2 regions of the Paraburkholderia sp. A3BS-1L genome follow, and region 2 is predicted to be linked to the other one. Evidence: riboswitches for the same ligand, from Rfam matches in the RefSeq annotation. Region 2 holds a riboswitch; the other holds the start of a gene.
What was found. Region 2 has a riboswitch for glycine ahead of P5W99_RS21470 (D-amino acid dehydrogenase). Riboswitches for the same ligand answer to the same signal wherever they lie in the genome.

Region 1: another riboswitch for glycine. It lies ahead of gcvT (glycine cleavage system aminomethyltransferase GcvT); the one in region 2 lies ahead of P5W99_RS21470 (D-amino acid dehydrogenase).

What each region holds. Positions count from the first base shown of each region.
Region 1 covers NZ_CP120442.1:3,203,627-3,213,453, forward strand. Annotated here, with positions in the region: gene P5W99_RS14710 (oxidoreductase) at 192-1,241, shown strand; gene P5W99_RS14715 (hypothetical protein) at 1,423-1,794, shown strand; glycine riboswitch at 1,891-2,006, shown strand; glycine riboswitch at 2,055-2,198, shown strand; gene gcvT (glycine cleavage system aminomethyltransferase GcvT) at 2,288-3,406, shown strand; gene gcvH (glycine cleavage system protein GcvH) at 3,486-3,866, shown strand; gene gcvP (aminomethyl-transferring glycine dehydrogenase) at 3,966-6,932, shown strand; gene P5W99_RS14735 (alginate lyase family protein) at 7,211-8,257, shown strand; gene P5W99_RS14740 (L-serine ammonia-lyase) at 8,353-9,741, shown strand; gene P5W99_RS14745 (thiamine pyrophosphate-binding protein) at 9,821-9,827, shown strand, end outside.
Region 2 covers NZ_CP120443.1:1,381,477-1,391,303, reverse strand. Annotated here, with positions in the region: gene P5W99_RS21480 (taurine ABC transporter substrate-binding protein) at 1-991, shown strand, start outside; gene P5W99_RS21475 (ABC transporter ATP-binding protein) at 1,044-1,781, shown strand; glycine riboswitch at 1,898-1,997, shown strand; gene P5W99_RS21470 (D-amino acid dehydrogenase) at 2,148-3,401, shown strand; gene P5W99_RS21465 (LysR family transcriptional regulator) at 3,474-4,424, opposite strand; gene speB (agmatinase) at 4,600-5,574, shown strand; gene P5W99_RS21455 (aldehyde dehydrogenase family protein) at 5,655-7,169, shown strand; gene P5W99_RS21450 (purine-cytosine permease family protein) at 7,242-8,774, shown strand; gene betA (choline dehydrogenase) at 8,812-9,827, shown strand, end outside.

The DNA.
Region 1 (9,827 bases), on a different replicon from region 2:
GAGGCGCGCGCAACAGCGCTGCGGCCTCTCACGCGAGAGGTGCGATGTTAACACGAGGCGGCTTCACATCGATGCGGCCCCGATGCCGTTCACGCGTCGCCCCTGCTACGCGTGCCACAATGACGGGCTCCCGCCACCCCCGGCGACGGCTCGCGCCGCGCCGCTTCATTGCTGGAAAGAGGACGCGCTTCATGACTGCCCCCCTGCAAATCGGCCTGATGGGCTACGGCTTCGCCGGCCAGACCTTCCACGCTCCCGTGATCGCCCATAGCGGCGCCGCCACGCTTGCCGTCATCGCGACGAGCCAGGCCGAGCGCGCGCAGGCCGACTACCCGGACGCCGCGATCGTCCCGGACTTAGACGCCCTGCTCTCGCTCGACGCCATCGAATGCGTAGTGATCGCCACGCCCAACGACACGCACTACGAGCTCGCGCGCCGCACGCTGGAGCGCGGCAAGCATGTGCTCGTCGACAAGCCGGTCACGCTCAGCGCTGAAGAGGCGCGCACGCTCGCGGCCATCGCGAAGCAGCGTGGCCTCGTGTTCGCGCCGTTCCACAACCGCCGCTGGGACGGCGACTTCCTCACCGTGCGCGAGCTGCTCGCGAACGGCGCGCTGGGGCGCGTCACGCACTTCGAATCGCATTTCGACCGCTTCCGCCCGCAGGTGCGCCAGCGCTGGCGCGAGGACGCCACGCGCGGCGGCGGCCTGCTCTACGACCTCGGGCCGCATCTGATCGACCAGGCGCTCGCGCTGTTCGGTGCGCCCGAGGCAGTCACGGCGTTCGTCCACGCGCGCCGCGACAATGCCAGCGCGCCCGACTACGCGCATCTCATGCTGCGCTACCCCGGCCATGACGCCGTGCTCCACGCGAGCGCGCTGGCCGCGTTCGCGCCGCGCTTCGTGATTCATGGCACGCGCGGCAGCTACCTGAAGAACGGGCTCGATACGCAGGAAGATCAATTGAAGGCGGGGCTGCGTCCGGGCCAGCCCGGTTTCGGCGAAGGCAACGAAGCGGGCCGCCTGCACACACTGGCCGACGATGGCACGGAAGCCGAGCGCACCGCGCCCAACGCCGCCGGCAATTACGCCGATCTCTATCGCGCGCTCGCGGCCGCGATCCGCGATGGCGAGCCATTCCCGGTGAGCCCGCAGGATGCCATTGACGTGATGAGCATCATCGAGATCGCCACGCAAAGCGCTGCCGAAGGCCGCACGATTGCGTTCACGCGTGCAGCTTGAGCCGCCCGCCTCGCAGCTTGCATTTCACCGACGCGGCTGAAAGGTCTGAACAAATCGTTACAAGTGCGCGCCGCACCCGGGTCATCGGGCGGCGCGCGCGGCACGTTTGCGGACGTACGACGCAAAAAAATGCAGCAACGACGACGAGAAGCTGCAAACAAGGAGAGTCTCAATGACCCGTTTGAACCGTGCCATCCGCTACGCCGCCGCCGGCGCGCTCATCTCGACGCTCGCTGCGTGCGTGGTCAACCAGTCCGCCCCGCGCCCCACCGTGGTGGTGGCCCCGAATCCCGGCCCGAGCCCGCATGATGTGGCCGTGGAGCGCCTGCATCAGATCGACGGACGCCTCGACAATCTGGGCCGCCGCATCGATATGCGCGTGAATCAGGGCTACTATCCGCCGCCCCAGGGGGCTGCGCTCCATCACCGCCTCGACACGATCCGCGGCGAAGCGCACGACATGGCCAGCCAGCACGGCGGCGGCATCTCCGCCGACGAGCAACACGTGCTGAACCAGGAGCTGGATACGGCGGCGCGCGCGATCGGTGAGTAACCCGGCACCTCAGGCGACGCGCTGTGCAGCCAGCCGCGCGCCGCCTGCCCCGATTTTTTCCGCATTGACACACCGCCCAAGCGTCGCGCACAATCGCTGCGCGCGCCGGGAGAGCGCGCCGTTTGTCGCACCCTGCCATCGAGCGGGTGCAATGCGCGGCGCCGCCGAAGGGGCAACCCACAAACTCTCAGGCAAAAGGACCGTGCGCGCCGGACCTTCGAATCGCCCGCTCGCCTTCCAGCGCAGCGCGTGAATTTCGAATCCGCAACTCTGGAGAGCGGTAGTAGAACGGCGGCGGAGGATCGTAACTCCTGGCGTTCAGGCTGCCCACCGAAGGGGCGCGCGCCATCGAGCACCATCAAGCACGGCGCAATCTCTCAGGTATCGAGGACAGAGGGGCCATGCAAGAACCGACCCCAGGCATTGGGCCTGTGGCGTTTCCTGCATGGCCTTTTTCGTTTTCGCGCGATTTTTCGTGACCGCCTGAGGCCCCATGACCGAACTCAAACGCACCCCGCTGAACGACTCGCATCGCGCGCTCAATGCCCGCATGGTCGACTTCGGCGGCTGGGACATGCCCGTCAACTACGGCTCGCAGATCGACGAGCATCGCGCCGTGCGCACCGATGCCGGCATGTTCGACGTCTCGCACATGTGCGTCGTCGACTTCTCGGGCGCGAAGACGCGCGAGTTCTTCGCCCGCGCGCTCGCCAACAACGTGGCCAAGCTCGTCACGCCGGGCAAGGCGCTCTACTCGTGCATGCTGAACCCCGAAGGCGGCGTGATCGACGACCTGATCGTCTATTACTTTGCTGAAGATACGTTCCGCACCGTGGTCAACGCGGGCACCGCCGAAAAAGACATCGCCTGGTTCGAGAAGCTCAACGCCGAAGGCGGCTTCGGCCTCACCGTCACGCCGCGCCGCGATCTCGCGATCGTCGCCGTGCAGGGCCCGAACGCACGCGAAAAGGTCTGGCAAGTCGCGCCCGCCTCGCGCAGCGCCACCGAACTGCTCAAGCCCTTCAACGCCGCGAAGATCGAAGCCTCGCCGTTCGGCGAATTGATGATCGCTCGCACCGGTTACACCGGTGAGGACGGCTTCGAAGTCGTGCTGCCCGCCGCCGCCGTGGGCGAGTTCTGGGATGCCCTGCAGCGCCAGGGCGTGAAGCCCTGCGGCCTCGGCGCGCGCGACACGCTGCGCCTCGAAGCGGGCATGAATCTCTACGGCCAGGACATGGACGACACCGTCTCGCCGCTCGACGCGGGCCTTGCCTGGACCGTCGACATGAAGGAGCCGCGCGACTTCGTCGGCCGCCCCGTGCTCGAAGCCAACGGCTCGCGCATGGCCTTCGTCGGCCTGATCCTGCAAAAGGAAAACGGCAAGGCCGGCGGTGTGCTGCGCGCGCACCAGAAAGTCGTCACGCCGCAGGGCGAAGGTGAAATCACGAGCGGCACCTTCTCGCCGACGATGCAGGAATCGATCGCCTTCGCGCGCGTGCCCCAGGGCGTGCAGCCGGGCGACGTCGTGCAGGTGTTGATCCGCGATAAGGCCCTGCCCGCAAGCGTGGTAAAACTGCCCTTCGTGCGCAACGGCAAGGTGCTCGCCGCTTGAGCCAAGGCGATCCGCGAGGATCCGCGCCACGCACGCCCCCCCTCTTTCAAGCCATAACGAACCACGCACTGGAGCAACCATGAGCATCCCGGCCGATCTGAAATACACCGAATCGCACGAATGGATCCGCACCGAAGCCGACGGCACGCTGACCGTCGGCATCACCGACCACGCGCAGGAAGCCCTCGGCGACATCGTCTTCCTCGAACTGCCTGATGCGGGCCGCGCCGTCACCGCCGGCGACGCGGTTGCCGTGATCGAGTCGGTCAAGGCCGCCTCGGACATCTACGCACCGGTCGCGGGTGAGATCATCGAATCGAACTCGGCGCTGGTCGACACCCCGGACCAGGTGAACGGCGCCCCGTACGAGTCATGGCTCTTCAAGATCAAGCCGGCCGCCGACGCCAAGCTCGACGCGCTGATCGACGCTGCTGCGTACGAAAAGGCCATCGGCGCCTGATCGGCCATTCAGCAGGCAACCCTGTCTTAACCGTAACGGCGCGGACGGCGCGCACTTCAACCCGCGCCGCCCGTGCCGGTAGTAAAACCCGGAACCCCCATGAAGCTCGAACACCCGGATCGTCTGATGAACTCCCCGCTCTCGCTTGCTGCGCTCGAAGCGCATGACGCTTTCGCCGCCCGCCACATCGGCCCCGATTCGGCCGACCAGCAGGCGATGCTCGACGCGCTCGGCTTCGCCTCGCGCGCCGCGCTGATCGATGCGGTGATTCCGGCGAAGATCCGCCGCAACGAGACGCTGCCGCTCGGGCCGTTCTCGCAGCCGCGCTCGGAAGCCGAAGCGCTTGCCGCGCTGCGCGCGCTCGCGGACAAGAACCAGGTGTTCCGCTCCTATATCGGGCAGGGCTACTACGACACGCACACGCCGGCCGTGATCCTGCGCAACGTGCTCGAAAACCCGGCCTGGTACACGGCCTACACGCCGTACCAGCCGGAAATCTCGCAGGGCCGCCTCGAAGCCCTGCTGAACTTCCAGCAAATGATCGTCGACTTGACGGGCCTCGCGATCTCGAACGCGTCGCTGCTCGACGAGGCCACCGCCGCCGCCGAAGCGATGACGCTCGTGCAGCGCGTGGGCAAGTCGAAGTCGAACGTGTTCTTCGTCGCCGACGACGTGCTGCCGCAAACCATCGAAGTGGTGAAGACGCGTGCGAAGCCGATCGGCGTCGAGGTGAAGGTCGGTCCCGCCGCCGAGGCGGCGCAAGCAGGCGCGTTCGGCGTGCTGCTCCAGTATCCTGGCGTGAACGGCGATGTGCGCGACTACCGCGAACTCGCCGCCGCCGTCCACGCAGCCGGCGGCTCGGTCATCGCCGCCGCCGACCTGCTCGCGCTCACCGTGCTCGCGCCGCCGGGCGAATGGGGCGCCGATGTGGCCGTGGGCAACTCGCAGCGCTTTGGCGTGCCGATGGGCTTCGGCGGCCCGCACGCGGCCTATCTCGCGGTGAAGGACGAATTCAAGCGCCAGATGCCGGGCCGTCTCGTCGGCGTGACCGTCGACGCCCAGGGCAACCCGGCGCTGCGCCTCGCGCTGCAAACGCGCGAGCAACACATTCGCCGTGAAAAGGCCACTTCGAACGTCTGCACGGCGCAGGCCCTGCTCGCGATCATGGCGAGCATGTACGCGGTCTATCACGGCCCGCAGGGCCTCAAACGCATCGCGCAGCGCGTGAACCGCGTCGCGGCCATTCTGGCGGCGGGTGCCAAGCAACTGGGCTACACGCTCGTGAACGAATCGTTCTTCGACACGCTCACGTTCGAAGCAGGCGCGCGCACCCAGGCGCTGCACGACGCGGCGCTCGCGCGCGGCATGAACCTGCGCCGCGTGAGCGAGACGCGCGTGGGCATTTCCGTCGACGAAACCACCACGCGCGGCGATCTGGCCGATCTGCTCGCCGTGTTCGCGCAAGCCGCGTTCACAAACGAAGCGCCCTCGGTCGATGCGCTCGACGCACAACTCGCGGCGCAGGAAGCGGCCACGTTCCCGGCCGCGCTCGTGCGCGAGAGCACGTACCTCACGCATCCGATCTTCAACTGCCATCATTCGGAAACGGAAATGCTGCGCTATTTGCGCAGCCTCGCCGATAAGGACCTCGCGCTCGACCGCTCGATGATCCCGCTCGGCTCGTGCACGATGAAGCTCAACGCCACCTCGGAGATGCTGCCGGTCACGTGGCCCGAGTTCGGCCGCATCCACCCGTTCGCGCCCACCGAGCAGACCGTCGGCTATCGCGAGATGGTCGATCAGCTCGAGCAGATGCTGGTGGCGGCCACGGGCTACGCCGCCGTCTCGCTGCAGCCGAACGCAGGCTCGCAGGGCGAGTACGCGGGCCTGCTCATCATCCACGCGTACCACGCTTCGCGCGGCGAAGGCCATCGCAACGTCTGCCTGATTCCCGCTTCGGCGCACGGCACCAATCCGGCTTCGGCGCAGATGGCCGGCATGCAGGTCGTGGTGGTCGCGTGCGACGCCCAGGGCAACATCGATCTCGCCGACCTCAAGGCCAAGGCCGAACAGCACGCTGCGAAGCTCGCGGCGATCATGATCACGTATCCGTCGACGCACGGCGTGTTCGAAGGCAACGTGCGCGAAGTCTGCGAGATCGTGCACGCGCACGGCGGCCAGGTCTACGTGGACGGCGCGAACATGAACGCGATGGTGGGCCTCGCGGCCCCCGGCCAGTTCGGCGGCGACGTCTCGCACCTGAACCTGCACAAGACCTTCTGCATTCCGCACGGCGGCGGCGGACCCGGCGTCGGTCCAGTGGCGGTGGGCGCGCACCTCGCGCAATTCCTGCCGAACCAGCTTTCCTCGGGCTACAAGCGCTCGACCGACCAGGGCAACGGCATCGGCGCGGTGAGCGCGGCGCCCTACGGCTCGGCCTCGATCCTGCCGATCTCGTGGATGTACATCGCGATGATGGGCGCGACCAACCTCACCGCCGCAACGGAAATGGCGATCCTCAACGCGAACTACGTCGCGAAGAAGCTCGCGCCGCACTATCCGGTGCTCTACAGCGGCCCGGGCGGCCTGGTCGCGCACGAGTGCATTCTCGATCTGCGCCCCGTCAAGGATTCGAGCGGCATCACCGTGGACGACGTCGCCAAGCGCCTGATGGACTACGGCTTCCACGCGCCCACCATGAGCTTCCCGGTGCCGGGCACGCTGATGGTCGAGCCGACCGAGTCGGAGTCGAAGGAAGAGCTCGACCGCTTCATCGACGCCATGGTTGCAATCCGCGAGGAAATCCGCGCCGTGGAAGAGGGCCGCGCGGACAAGGAAGACAACCCGCTGCGTCACGCGCCGCATACGGCAGCGGTCGTGGTCGCCAACGAGTGGCAGCACGGCTACTCGCGCGAGCAGGCAGCCTATCCGGTGGCGTCGCTCGTCGCGCGCAAGTACTGGCCGCCGGTTGGCCGCGCCGACAACGTCTACGGCGACCGCAACCTGTTCTGCTCGTGCGTGCCGATCAGCGAATATGCGAGCGAAAACGCCGGCCAGGGCGAATAAAACGCGCCCGATCGCTCAGTCAATGCAACACCAGCAGCCGCCGCACGCTCCGCGAGGAGCCGCGGCGGTTTTTGCTCGCCGCACATTTGCCCCCGCAAACTCGCGCCAAACCGTTAACATCACACACCTGTCAGCCTTGAACCAGGGAGTCGCGCATGGCGCGGAAGGTGGGAACGGCCTTGACCGGGCATGCCCCGGCGGCAACACAAGCCACGCGGGCCACGAACGGTGCATCGGGCCGACACGCGCGGGCATTCGTCACGGCCTGGCTGTTCGGCATGGGACTTGCTGGTCCGGGCGCGGCGAATCTCGCCCATGCGGCCATGAACTTCTGCGCGGCGCCCGCGCTGCAGACGAGCGAGCGCACCAACGCCGATCCGGGCGTGAAAGCGCTCGTGGCGGAGGTGCAGGCGCACGTGAACGACGTGCCGCATCCGCTGGCACGGCTGCACACGGAAGGCACACTCCCGCACGAGGGCATCTACGACCAGAGCGTGGAGGCCGAGAAGGAACTCGACCTGATGCGCAACGCGGCGCTCGCCTGGCGCGCCACGAGCGACGACCGCTACCTGAAACTCGTCGACCGCTTTCTGTTCGCGTGGGTCACGACCTATCAGCCGAGCTTCAACCCCATCGACGAAACGCACTTCGACGGGCTGATTCTCGCCTACGACATGACCGCGAGCGCGCTGCCCGTGAAAACGCGCAATGCCACCATGGTGTTCCTGAACAAATTCGTGAACGGCTACATCAAGCAGGTGGACGAGCAGCCGCGCCCGCTCACGGGCACGTTCGCGAACAACTGGCAAAGCCACCGGGTCAAACTGATAGCGATGGCGGCGTTCACGCTCGACAACCGCAAGCTGATTGCGGCGGCGCAGCGGCTGTTCATCGAGCAGATTGGCAACAACGTCGCGCCCGACGGCGCGACGCTCGATTTCACGGAGCGCGATGCGCTGCACTACGTGACCTACGACCTGGAGCCGCTGGTGGCCGCCGCGCTCGCCGCGCGCCGGCACAACCGCAATTGGCTGCCCGAGCGTGGAACCAACGGCGCGACGCTCGCGAGCGCACTGAACTGGCTCACGCCCTATGCGATGGGCGAGAAGACCCACGAGGAATTCGTACGTTCGAGCGTGCCGTTCGACGCCAGGCGCCGCGAAGCCGGGTTGCCCGGTTACACCGGCGCATGGGATCCGAAGAACGCCGCCGAGCTGTATCACCTGGCCGCCCGACTGGACGGCCGCTATACGCCAATCGCGCTGCGTCTCGCGCCCACGCCGCCGGCGTGGCTGGCCGTCTGTCTGCCGTTGCCGGCGCGCTGACAAGCGCGCCGTGGTGGCGGTGGGTGCGGCGGGCAGCGAGATCAGGCGTGCGCGGCACTCATTGAAACCGACTAGACGAAGCAGGAGCAGTACCCATGGCAGTAAGCGTTTTCGATCTCTTCAAAATCGGCATCGGGCCGTCGAGTTCGCACACCGTAGGGCCGATGCGCGCGGCGCTGATGTTCGCGGAAGGACTCGAGCGCGACGGACTGCTCGCGTCCACCGCCTCCGTGAAGGTCGAGCTGTACGGCTCGCTCGGCGCGACCGGCAAGGGCCACGGCACCGACCGCGGCGTGATGCTCGGCCTGATGGGCGACGCGCCCGACACCGTCAACCCCGATACCATCTCCGAGCGCCTCGAAACCGTGCGCGTCTCGCGCCAGCTCGCGCTGCTCGGCAGCCACGTCGTCCCGTTCGTGCAGAAGGAGCACATCGCCTTTTATCGCCAGGCGCTGCCCGAGCATCCGAACGGCATGAAGCTGCGCGCGCTCGACGCGAGCGGCGCGACGCTGCGCGAGAGCACCTATCTCTCCGTGGGCGGCGGCTTCGTGGTCACCGCGGGCGCGGCCAACACCAAAGTGCTGGCCGCCGCGCAGCAACTGCCGCATCCGTTCGGCACGGGCGCCGAAATGCTCGCGATGTGCCAATCGACGGGCAAGAGCATCGCGCAGCTGATGCTCGACAACGAACGCATCTGGCATAGCGACGCGGAAATCCGCTCGGGCCTGCTGCGCATCTGGGACGTGATGCAATCGTGCGTGTCGCGCGGCTGCGGCATCAACAACCCCGACGCCGACGGCACGCTGCCCGGCCCGTTCCAGGTGAAGCGGCGCGCCGCGCAGCTCTACAAGGCGCTCACCGGCAACCCCGAGCGCGCGCTGCAAGACCCGCTCTCGATGATCGACTGGATCAACCTCTACGCGATCGCCGTGAACGAGGAAAACGCCGCCGGCGGACGCGTCGTGACCGCGCCCACCAATGGCGCGGCAGGCATCATTCCCGCCGTGCTCCACTACTACGTGCGCTTCACGCCCGGCGCCAACGAGCAAGGCGTGATCGACTTCCTGCTCACGGCCGCGGCCATCGGGATTCTGTACAAGCTCAACGCGTCGATCTCGGGCGCGGAAGTCGGCTGCCAGGGCGAAGTGGGCGTGGCCTGCTCGATGGCCGCGGGCGCGCTGGCCGCTGTGCTCGGCGGCACGCCCAAGCAGGTGGAGAACGCCGCCGAAATCGGCATGGAGCACAACCTCGGCCTCACCTGCGACCCGGTGGGCGGCATGGTGCAGATTCCCTGCATCGAGCGCAACGCGATGGCCTCGGTGAAAGCCGTGAACGCCGCGCGCATGGCGCTGCGCGGCGACGGCGCGCACTACGTCTCGCTCGACTCCGTCATCAAGACGATGCGCGAGACCGGCGCCGACATGAAGACGAAGTACAAGGAAACGTCGCGCGGCGGGCTCGCGGTGAACATCGTCGAGTGCTGATGCGCGGGCTTCCGGCGCAATTCAAACTTGATTCGGACGTATTCACATCACGAACGAAGGAGACTTGATCATCATGCAGATGCAGC
Region 2 (9,827 bases):
GAGCGCGGCCCTGCTTGCCAGCAGCTGCCTGGTGCCCGGCGCGGCTTACTCGCAGGGCAAGCCCGAAGTCATCATCGGCTACGAGGACAACGGCGCCGATCCGTACATGGTGTCGATGGCCGAGCATCTGTTCGAAAAGCATATGAACGCCAATGTCGAGTACAAGCTCTTCAGCTCGGGCCCGGCAGCCATGAGCGCGCTGGCGTCGAACAGCCTCACGTTCATGTGCGGGCTTGGCGTGCCGCCGCTCGTCACCGCCATCGCCCAGGGCTTGCCGATGGCCATCGTGTACAACCAGGAGCGCTATACCAATGCGGCCGGCATCGTGGTCAAGCCCGATAGCGGCATCCACGACGTGGCGGGGCTCAAAGGCAAGAAGATCGCGATCGTGGCCGGCTCGCAGGCTTCCTTCGAACTGGCGACCTTCCTGGCGCAAGCGCACGTGCCGTATGAGTCGGTCACGCAGGTCAACATGGCGCCGCCGCAGATGCGCACCTCGTGGGTGACCGGCGCGATCGACGCGGCGATCGTCTGGGATCCGGTCTTCAGCGCGCTGCGCGCAGCCGGCGGCAAGGCCATCAAGACCGACGGCGACCTGCCGCGCGAAGCTTCCAGCTACAACGTGTGCATCGCCAACGCGGAATGGGCGAAAGCGCATCCGGACCTGGTGACCGGCTTCGTCAAGGCGCTCGACGCGGGCTATCAGGTGACGATGAAGAATCGCGACCAGGCGATCGCCGAGATGGCGAAGGCCACCGGCGTGACCGTGCCGGTTGCGACGAGCGAGCTCGCCGGTTACGAGCTCTTTTCCGGTGCCGACCAGACCACGCCCAAGGTGATGGGCCTCGACGCCGGCGTCAAAACCTCCGCGACGTACCAGACGCTGGTGAATACCGCCAAGGTGCTCAACCAGATCGGGCGTATCCCGTCGGTGCCGGCGAACTTCGACGCGAACGTCGCGCCGCAGTATTCGAAAGCGTTGGCGCATTGACTCATTCGCGCATTGATCCATTGACGGTCTGACCGTCGAACAGGAGACGAACTTGAACATCGTCATCGATTCCCTGTACAAGACTTTCGGCGCCACCACGGCACTGGAAAACATCAATCTGCAGTTCCGGGGCGGCGAATTCATCACCGTGCTCGGCTCTTCCGGCTGCGGAAAGACGACCTTGCTGCACCTGCTCGCCGGTCTGACGTCGCCCTCGCGGGGCAACATCTATATCGATGGCGAGGTCAAGGAACAGCCCGGCGCCGACCGTGTCGTGGTGTTCCAGCAGGCCGGCTTGTTTCCGTGGCTCAGCGTGGAAGAAAACATCGAGTTCGGTCCTTCGCTGCACGGGGTTCCCAAAGAGCAACGGCGCAAGGATTCCGCGGAGATCCTGCGCATCATCGGCCTGGAATCGTTCGCCAAACATAAGCCCTACGAGTTGTCGGGCGGCATGCAGCAGCGCGTGGCGATCGCGCGGGCGCTCGTCATGAAGCCGAAGGTGCTGCTGATGGACGAGCCCTTCGGCGCACTCGATGCGCAGACGCGCCATTCCATGCAGACGTTCTTGACCGAGCTATGGGAGAAGCTTCATTGCACGATCGTGTTCATCACCCATGACATCGACGAAGCGATCTTTCTCGGCACGCGGCTCGTGGTGCTTTCGGCGCGTCCTGGGCGGGTGGCACTCGACGTGCCCATCGAGCTGGACCGCCCGCGCACGCCGGAGGTCGCGTTCGAGCCGCATTTTCTGGAATTGAAGAAGACGGCGATGGGCATTCTCGCGCATTGATTCTTGCGCATTGATGCATGCGCTCCCCGAGCGCGGCGGTCAACGGCCCATGAGCAGCGTGCCAGCGAAAAATCGCTTGCAAGCGCAATAACGGCCCGCTATCGTTGCGCTGTTCGACACGCTGCAGCGGGAGAGACCGTCACTGCGAAAGCACCTGACGGCGCCGACGGAGCAACCGCCCCGGAAACTCTCAGGCACAAGGACCCTGCAGCAAGAACATCTGGAGAGCGGCGCGAACGCGCCCACCGAAGGAGATTTCCGCGCCGGCGCGTCCAGCGCCGGCGCGGAAAGAAACTCTCAGGTACATGGACAGATGGGGCACAGGTGTCGGAAACGACAAGTGCTCAATCTAATCTGGACCATGTCATGTCACGAATCGCCATTATTGGCGCCGGGATTACCGGCGTCACGACCGCTTACGCCCTCGCCAAGCGCGGTTTTCGCGTTACCGTGCTCGAACGCCATCGCTATAGCGCGATGGAGACTTCGTTCGCGAACGGCGGCCAACTCTCCGCATGCAACGCCGAAGTCTGGAACAGCGCCGCCACCGTTCTCAAAGGCCTGCGCTGGATGCTCACGCGCGACGCGCCGCTGCTCGTAAACCCGCTGCCGGGCTGGCACAAATATTCGTGGATGGCCGAGTTCCTGCGGCAGATTCCGAACTATCGGGCAAACACGCTCGAAACCGTGCGCCTTGCCATCGCGGCCCGCGAACACCTGTTCGAGACCGCGCGCAAGGAGGGGATCGAATTCGACCTGGAACAGCGCGGCATCCTGCACATCTTCCGGGACCGCAAGAGCTTCGACGCTTCATCGAAGGTCAACGCCATCTTGACCGAAGGCGGTCTCGACCGCAGGCCGGTGACCGCAGCCGAGATCCGCCAGATCGAGCCCACGCTGGAGGGCGCGTTTTACGGCGGCTTCTTCACGCCCTCCGATTCGACCGGCGACATCCACAAGTTCACGCGCGGCCTGACGCAAGCGTGCGTGCGGCACGGCGTGGAGTTTCGCCACGACACGCAGATCACGGCGATCCGGCGCGATTCGGACGGTGTCTTTACGGTATCGGCGACGCAGCAGGGCGCCGCTCACCACGCGAGGTTCGAGCGCATCGTCGTTTGCGCGGGCGTCAACAGCCGCGCATTCGCGTCGATGCTGGGCGACCGCGTGAACGTGTATCCGGTGAAGGGCTATTCGATCACCGTATGCCTCGACGACGAGACGAGCCAGCGTGCGGCGCCATGGGTCAGCCTGCTCGACGAGAGCGCCAAGATCGTCACAAGCCGGCTGGGCGCCGAGCGCTTCCGCGTGGCCGGCACGGCCGAGATCAACGGCCTTAACCGGGACATTCGCGCCGACCGCGTCGCGCCGCTCGTCGAGTGGACGCGGCGCCTGTTCCCGCAGGTCAGCACCTCGCGCGTGATCCCGTGGGCCGGACTGCGGCCCATGTTGCCGAGCATGCTGCCGAAGGTCGGCCGGGGACGCATGCCGGGCGTGTTCTACAACACCGGGCACGGGCACCTCGGCTGGACGTTGTCGGCGGCAACGGCGGAGAACGTCGCCGCGCTGATCGAGGGCATGGCGGGCAGTGCCCAGGGCGTTCGCTTGGCGACCGCCTGAGCGTCGCGGCATCGTCGCTTGACTTGACCGCAGCACCTCATGGCCGCCCGCGCAAGCACGCGGGCGGCGCGGCTATTTGCGGCGCGCGGGCGGCTTTTCGTCCGCGTGCTGGTCCGCGTGTTCATGCACCCAGACTTCGTGCAGGTCCACCATGAAGGCCTGCAAAATCGAAGGTACGGCAGAGGCCCGGCGCGTCGCCGCGCAAAAGGGCGACTGCATGCCGAACTGCTCCGGGCCGATGCGCCGCATCTCGTCGCGCTCGACCCAGCGCGCCGCGTAGTGATTTGGAAGGAATCCTATATATGCGCCCGAGAGAATCAGGATCGCCTGCGCCTCGACGTTGTCGACGGTCGCCGCAGCCTTGCTCGCACTCAGCATCTTCAGGTCGTGCTGCTGCAGGTAGCCGCGCGCGGCGATGCGGCTCGTGGCAATGGCTTCGATCTGAATGCCGTTTTCCCGTGCCCCGGCAAAGAGCGGATTGCCCTTGCCGCAATAGAGCCCATCGGGCTCGAGATAGAGCTCGGTGTAGGCGAGCCCCGGCACGTGAATCGGGAAGTGGCCGATCGCGACGTGGAGCCGGCCGTCGAGCACGCGCTCTTCGAGTTCCGCCGGCGTGCCGACGTAGACGTCGACATGCACGTCGTCGCCCCGCGAGACGAACTTCTGCAAGGCCCGCGGCAGCGGCGAGGCGAGGTCCGTCACCGTGTTGTCGATGATGCCCAGATAGAGCCTGCCGGCGATATGTTGCTTGAGCGCGTCCGTGTCCATGCAGAACGCCTCGACGGCCACCTGCAGTCGCTGGGCCGCCTCATAGGTGGCAAGACCGTGCTCGGTCAGGCGGAAGCCGCCGCGGCCGCGCTCGCACAGCTTGAGACCGAGGCGCGTTTCCAGCGTGGTCATCTGCTCGCTGATGGTCGACTGGCTCACGTTCAGGGTCGCCTGGGCCGCGGAGAAGCCGCCGCAGCGCACGACATGCATGAAAACCCTGAGCAGTTTGAGATCGACGTCCTGCAGTTGCATCATTGCCCGCGTTCTCCATAATCGCTTGCTTCGGATATTCCGATATGAACATCTGATACCCGGGATTTTTGGTCAAAAATAATGCGCACATAGTGTCTCAAAGCGGCGGCCCGGCAGAAACCGGGTCGTTCACCGATTACTGACTGGATCAGCCAGCGGATCACACACGGAGACACTCATGCCGGGCAATACGTACGAAAGCGGACGGCTGGACTTGCCGTTCGTGGGACATTGCACTTTCGCGAAATCGCCGGTCTGCCTCGACTGGGACCGCATCGACGCCGATGTGGCAATTCTTGGCGCCCCCAACGACATGGGCACGCAATGGCGCTCGGGCGCGCGCTTCGGGCCGCGCAGCATCCGCGAGGCATCCACGCTGTTCTCGTTCGGCCATGCGGGCGCATACGACCACGAAGACGACGCGCTCTATCTGACGCGCGATCAAGTCCGCATGGTGGACGTAGGCGACGCCGACATTGTCCACACCGACATGGCGGCGAGCAACGCCAACATCGAAAGCGCCGTGCGCAAGATCCTCGCGAACGGCGCGATGCCCATCACGCTGGGCGGCGATCATTCGATTCACGCACCGGTGATTCAGGCGTTCGAGGGCCGCGGTCCCATCCACATCGTGCACTTCGACGCGCATCTGGATTTCGTCGACGAGCGCCATGGCGTGCGCTACGGGCACGGCAATCCGCTGCGGCGCGCCTCGGAAATGCAGCATATCAGCGGCATGACGCAACTCGGCATCCGCAACGTTTCTTCGTCGAACCGCAGCGACTACGATGCGGCGCGCGCAGCGGGCTCGGACATTCTGTCCGTGCGCGACGTGCGCCGGCTCGGCACGCAAGGCGTCCTCGAACGCATTCCCGAGGGCCGCGCCTACTACATCACGATCGACATCGACGGCTTCGATCCGTCCATCGCGCCGGGCACGGGCACGCCGAGCCACGGCGGCTTCACCTACTACGAGGTGCTCGAAATCATCCAGGGGCTGGCCCGCCGCAGTCACGGCAACGTCGTGGGCATGGACCTCGTCGAGGTGGCCCCGGCATACGATCCGGCGGGCGTCACGCCGATTCTCGCGGCGCAGTTGCTGCTGAATTCCATCGGCTTCATTTTTCACGCGCGCAGCCAGCGGCCGCGCTGAGGCCTCCCTGCGGATAGCGGCACCCAACGTCAACACGCGCGCAGCGAGGGCACGACGGCGCGCGAGATCAGGAGACAACCTTGGAATCCATCGTACGAAACTATCTGGAGCAGTTCGGCGTGCGCGAGGAGACGCGGCGCTTTCTCGAGCAGCCGCAGCGCATGCTGATCGGCGGGGCGTTCGTGGCGGGCGGCGCGGGCGAGATGCTCGACGTGGTCGAGCCCTCCACCGAAGGCGTCATCACGCAGATTCCGCTCGCCACGACCGGCGACCTCGATCGCGCGGTCGCTGCGGCACGCGCGCAGTTCGACTGCGGCGCCTGGCGGCGTCTGAAGCCGCTCGAACGCGAGCGCCTGCTGCACCGCCTCGCCGATCTCATCGAGGCCCACGCCGACGAGCTCGCCGAGATCGAGTCCATCGACGTCGGCAAGTCGGTCGCGAATGCGCGCGACGTGGACATCCAGGGCACCATCGACACCTGGCGCTATTTCGCGGGCTGGGCTTCCAAGCTGCACGGCCGCACCGTCGAGCCTTCGCTGCCCGGCCACTATCTGGCCTATACGCGCAAGGAGCCGGTGGGCGTGGTCGGCATCATCGTGCCGTGGAATTTTCCGCTGCAAACCCTGGCGTGGAAGCTGGCCGCGGCGCTCGCGGTGGGCTGCACGGCTGTGATCAAGCCCGCGGAGCTGACTTCGCTCTCGACCTTGCGCTTCGCGCAACTCGTGCAGGAAGCCGGCATTCCCGATGGCGTGGTGAACGTGGTGACCGGGCGCGGCACCGTGATCGGCGCGGCAATGGCGCGCCATCCCGGCATCGACAAAGTGACGTTCACCGGCTCCACGGCGGTGGGGCGCGGCGTCGGCAGCGCGGCGGTCGACGGCGTCAAGCGCGTCACGCTGGAGCTGGGCGGCAAGTCCCCGGTGCTCGTGCTCGACGACGCGGACATCGAGGCCGCCGCGCGCGCGGTGGCCAACGGCATGTTCTTCAACTCGGGGCAGGTGTGCGACGCGGGCAGCCGCCTCTACGTGCAGCGCGGCGTGCACGAGCGCTTTCTCGCCGCGCTGATCGACTACACGCGCACGCTCAAGATTGCGCCGGGCCTCGATCGCGATTGCTTCATCAGCCCGCTGGTTTCGGCGCAGCAAAAGGCGCGCGTGACGTCCTGGATCGAAACCGGCCGGCGCGAAGGAGCGGAACTGGTGTATGGCGGGCGCAACGTGGAAGGCTCGGGTTATTTCGTTCAGCCCACGATATTCGCGCATTGCCGACCGGACATGCGCATCGTGAAGGAAGAAATCTTCGGCCCCGTGCTCGTGAGCGCGCCGTTCGACGATGTGAACGAGGCGATTGCGCTCGCCAACGACACGCCCTATGGACTCGCCGCCGCGATCTATTCGCGGGATCTGAACCGCGTGCATGCGCTGGTGCCGAAGCTGCGCGCGGGCAGCGTCTACGTGAACGCGCACAGCACGATCGATCCGGCGATGCCGTTCGGCGGCTTCAAGGCGTCGGGCTTCGGCAAGGACCTCGGCGCCGAGCAGCTCGACTCGCTGATGGAGACGAAAGCCGTCTGGATCACGCTGAACGACGCGTAGGGCGGGGCCTCTCTCGCATCTTACCCAAGCTTATCTTTACGCAGCATCGTCCATTACGACATGGGGCACACGATGGAAGCACACGACAGAGTCGCAGCAACGATCGCAGCGCCAACGGCCGCCGCCGGCGAGCATGGCGCGATCGAGGGGCATTCGATCGATTTCATTCCGGAAACCGAGCGCACCGACCGGCTATCGCGCCAGGGACCGTTCTGGTTTCTCGGCAACTTCACGTTCTTCACCATGACGATTGGCTTCGTGGGGCCGAGCGTCGGACTGAGCGCGCTATGGACAACGGTCGCCGGCACGCTGGGCATCATGTTCGGTACCTTGTTCATGGCGTTTCACGGCTCGCAGGGCCCGCATCTGGGCCTGCCGCAAATGATCCAGTCGCGCGCGCAGTTCGGCTATCGCGGCGTGGTGCTCGTGCTGCTCGCCACGCTGTTCGTGTTCGCGGGCTTCAACATCGTGAACCTCGTGCTGATGATGCAGGGACTCAAGGCGCTGTTCGGCTGGGATCCGCTCAAGGTTGCGCTCGTCGTCACCGTGCCTGCGGCAATTCTGGCGATTCTTGGGCACGACTGGATGCATCGCAGCTTCAAATGGGCGCTGTATCTCTCGCTGCCGCTGTATGGCCTCGTCACCCTGGCGGTGCTCATGCACTGGGTGCCCGATCTGCCGCTGCCGGCAGCGCTGCCCGGCACGCCGCCGCCCGCGCCGCTCGGCTTCACCTTGACCGGCTTCATCACGCAGTTTGCCGCCGCCGCGAGCTACAACATCGCCTATGCGCCCTATGTGTCCGACTATTCGCGCTATCTGCCGAAGAACACGCCGAGCGGCCGGCTGATCGCCGCGGTGTTCCTCGGAGCGTCGCTCTCGGGGGCGTGGATGATCGCGGTGGGCGGCTGGCTCGGCGACCACCTGCACGCCACCGACGTGCTGGTGGCGCTCAACCAGGTGGGCAGCGATCTGTCGCCGCGACTCGGCAGCGTGGTGGTGGCGATCACGATCGTGGCGTTCCTTCCCGTGATAGCGATGAACATTTACAGCGCGAAACTCACGGCGATCACGGGCCTCGATTCGTTCAGGAAGATCGAGCCTACGCCCCGGGTGCGCGTACTGGCGATTCTCTTTGTCGTGGTGCTGCAGCTCGGGGTCGCACTCAGCATCTATACGTCGGGCAAGGGGCTCTCGGTCCTGAACATCTATCTCGTCGTGATGCTTTACTTCCTCGTGCCGTGGACGGCCGTCAACCTCACCGACTACTTCTTCGTGCGCAAGGGCCGCTACGCGATCCCGCACTTCTTCCTGCCGCAGGACAACATCTACGGCATGTGGGGCGCGCGCGGCCTGATGTCGTATGCCATTGGCTTCGCCGCAATGGTCCCGTTCTTCTGCATCTTCGACGGCGCCAACGAAGTCTATGTCGGCCCGTTCGCGCGAGCGATGGGAAGCGTGGACCTCGCGTGGCTGGTCGGTCTGTTCGTCTCGGGCATCGCGTACTACGTGCTGAGCCGCTCGCTCGATCTGCGCCGCGAGGACGCGCTGATCTCGCACATCGAAAAGACCATGCCTCAGTACACCACGGGCGAGCAGCGCTTCTGAGCGTGATATCGTCAGGATAACGAATCAGGAATTCATCATGGAAAGCCGGGAATACGACTACATCATCGTGGGTGCGGGATCGGCGGGCTGCGTGCTGGCCAACCGCCTCACCGAGAATCCGTCCGTGAGCGTACTGGTGCTCGAATACGGCGGCAGCGACCGCAGCATCATCATCCAGATGCCGAGCGCGTTTTCGATGCCGATGAACACGCGCAAGTTCAACTGGAAATACCAGACCGCGCCGGAGCCGCATCTGAACGGACGCCAACTGCACTGTCCGCGGGGCAAGGTGCTGGGCGGATCGTCGTCGATCAACGGCCTTGTCTATATTCGCGGCCATGCGTACGACTTCGACGAATGGGAGGAACTGGGCGCGCGCGGCTGGGGCTACCGCAACTGCCTGCCGTACTTTCGCCGCGCCGAGAATTACAAGTTCGGCGGCGACCAGTATCGCGGCTCGAGCGGGCCGCTCTCCACCAACAACGGCAATAACATGAAAAATCCGTTGTACGGCGCATGGATCGAAGCGGGCGTGCAGGCGGGCTACATCCATACCGACGACTGCAACGGACACATGCAGGAAGGCTTCGGCGCGATGCACATGACGGTGAAGGACGGCGTGCGCTGGTCCACCGCCAACGCCTATCTGCGCCCGGCCATGAGCCGTCCCAACCTGCACGTGGTCACGAATGCGATGACGCGGCAGGTGATCGTCGAGGGCAAGCGCGCGGTCGGCGTGGTCTACGACCGGGGCGGCGTCACGCACACGGCGCGCTGCCGCGCCGAAGTGCTGATTTCATCGGGGCCGATCGGCTCGCCGCATCTGCTGCAGCGATCGGGCATCGGGCCTGCCGACGCATTGCGCGCGGCGGGCGTGGAGGTCAGGCACGCTCTGCCAGGCGTTGGCATGAATCTGCAGGACCATGCCGAGATCTACATCCAGTACGGCTGCAAGGAGCCCGTCACGCTCAACGGCCAGATGGACCCGTGGCACAAGTTCCTGATCGGCTTGCGCTGGCTGCTGTTCAAGGATGGTCTCGGCGCCAGCAACCA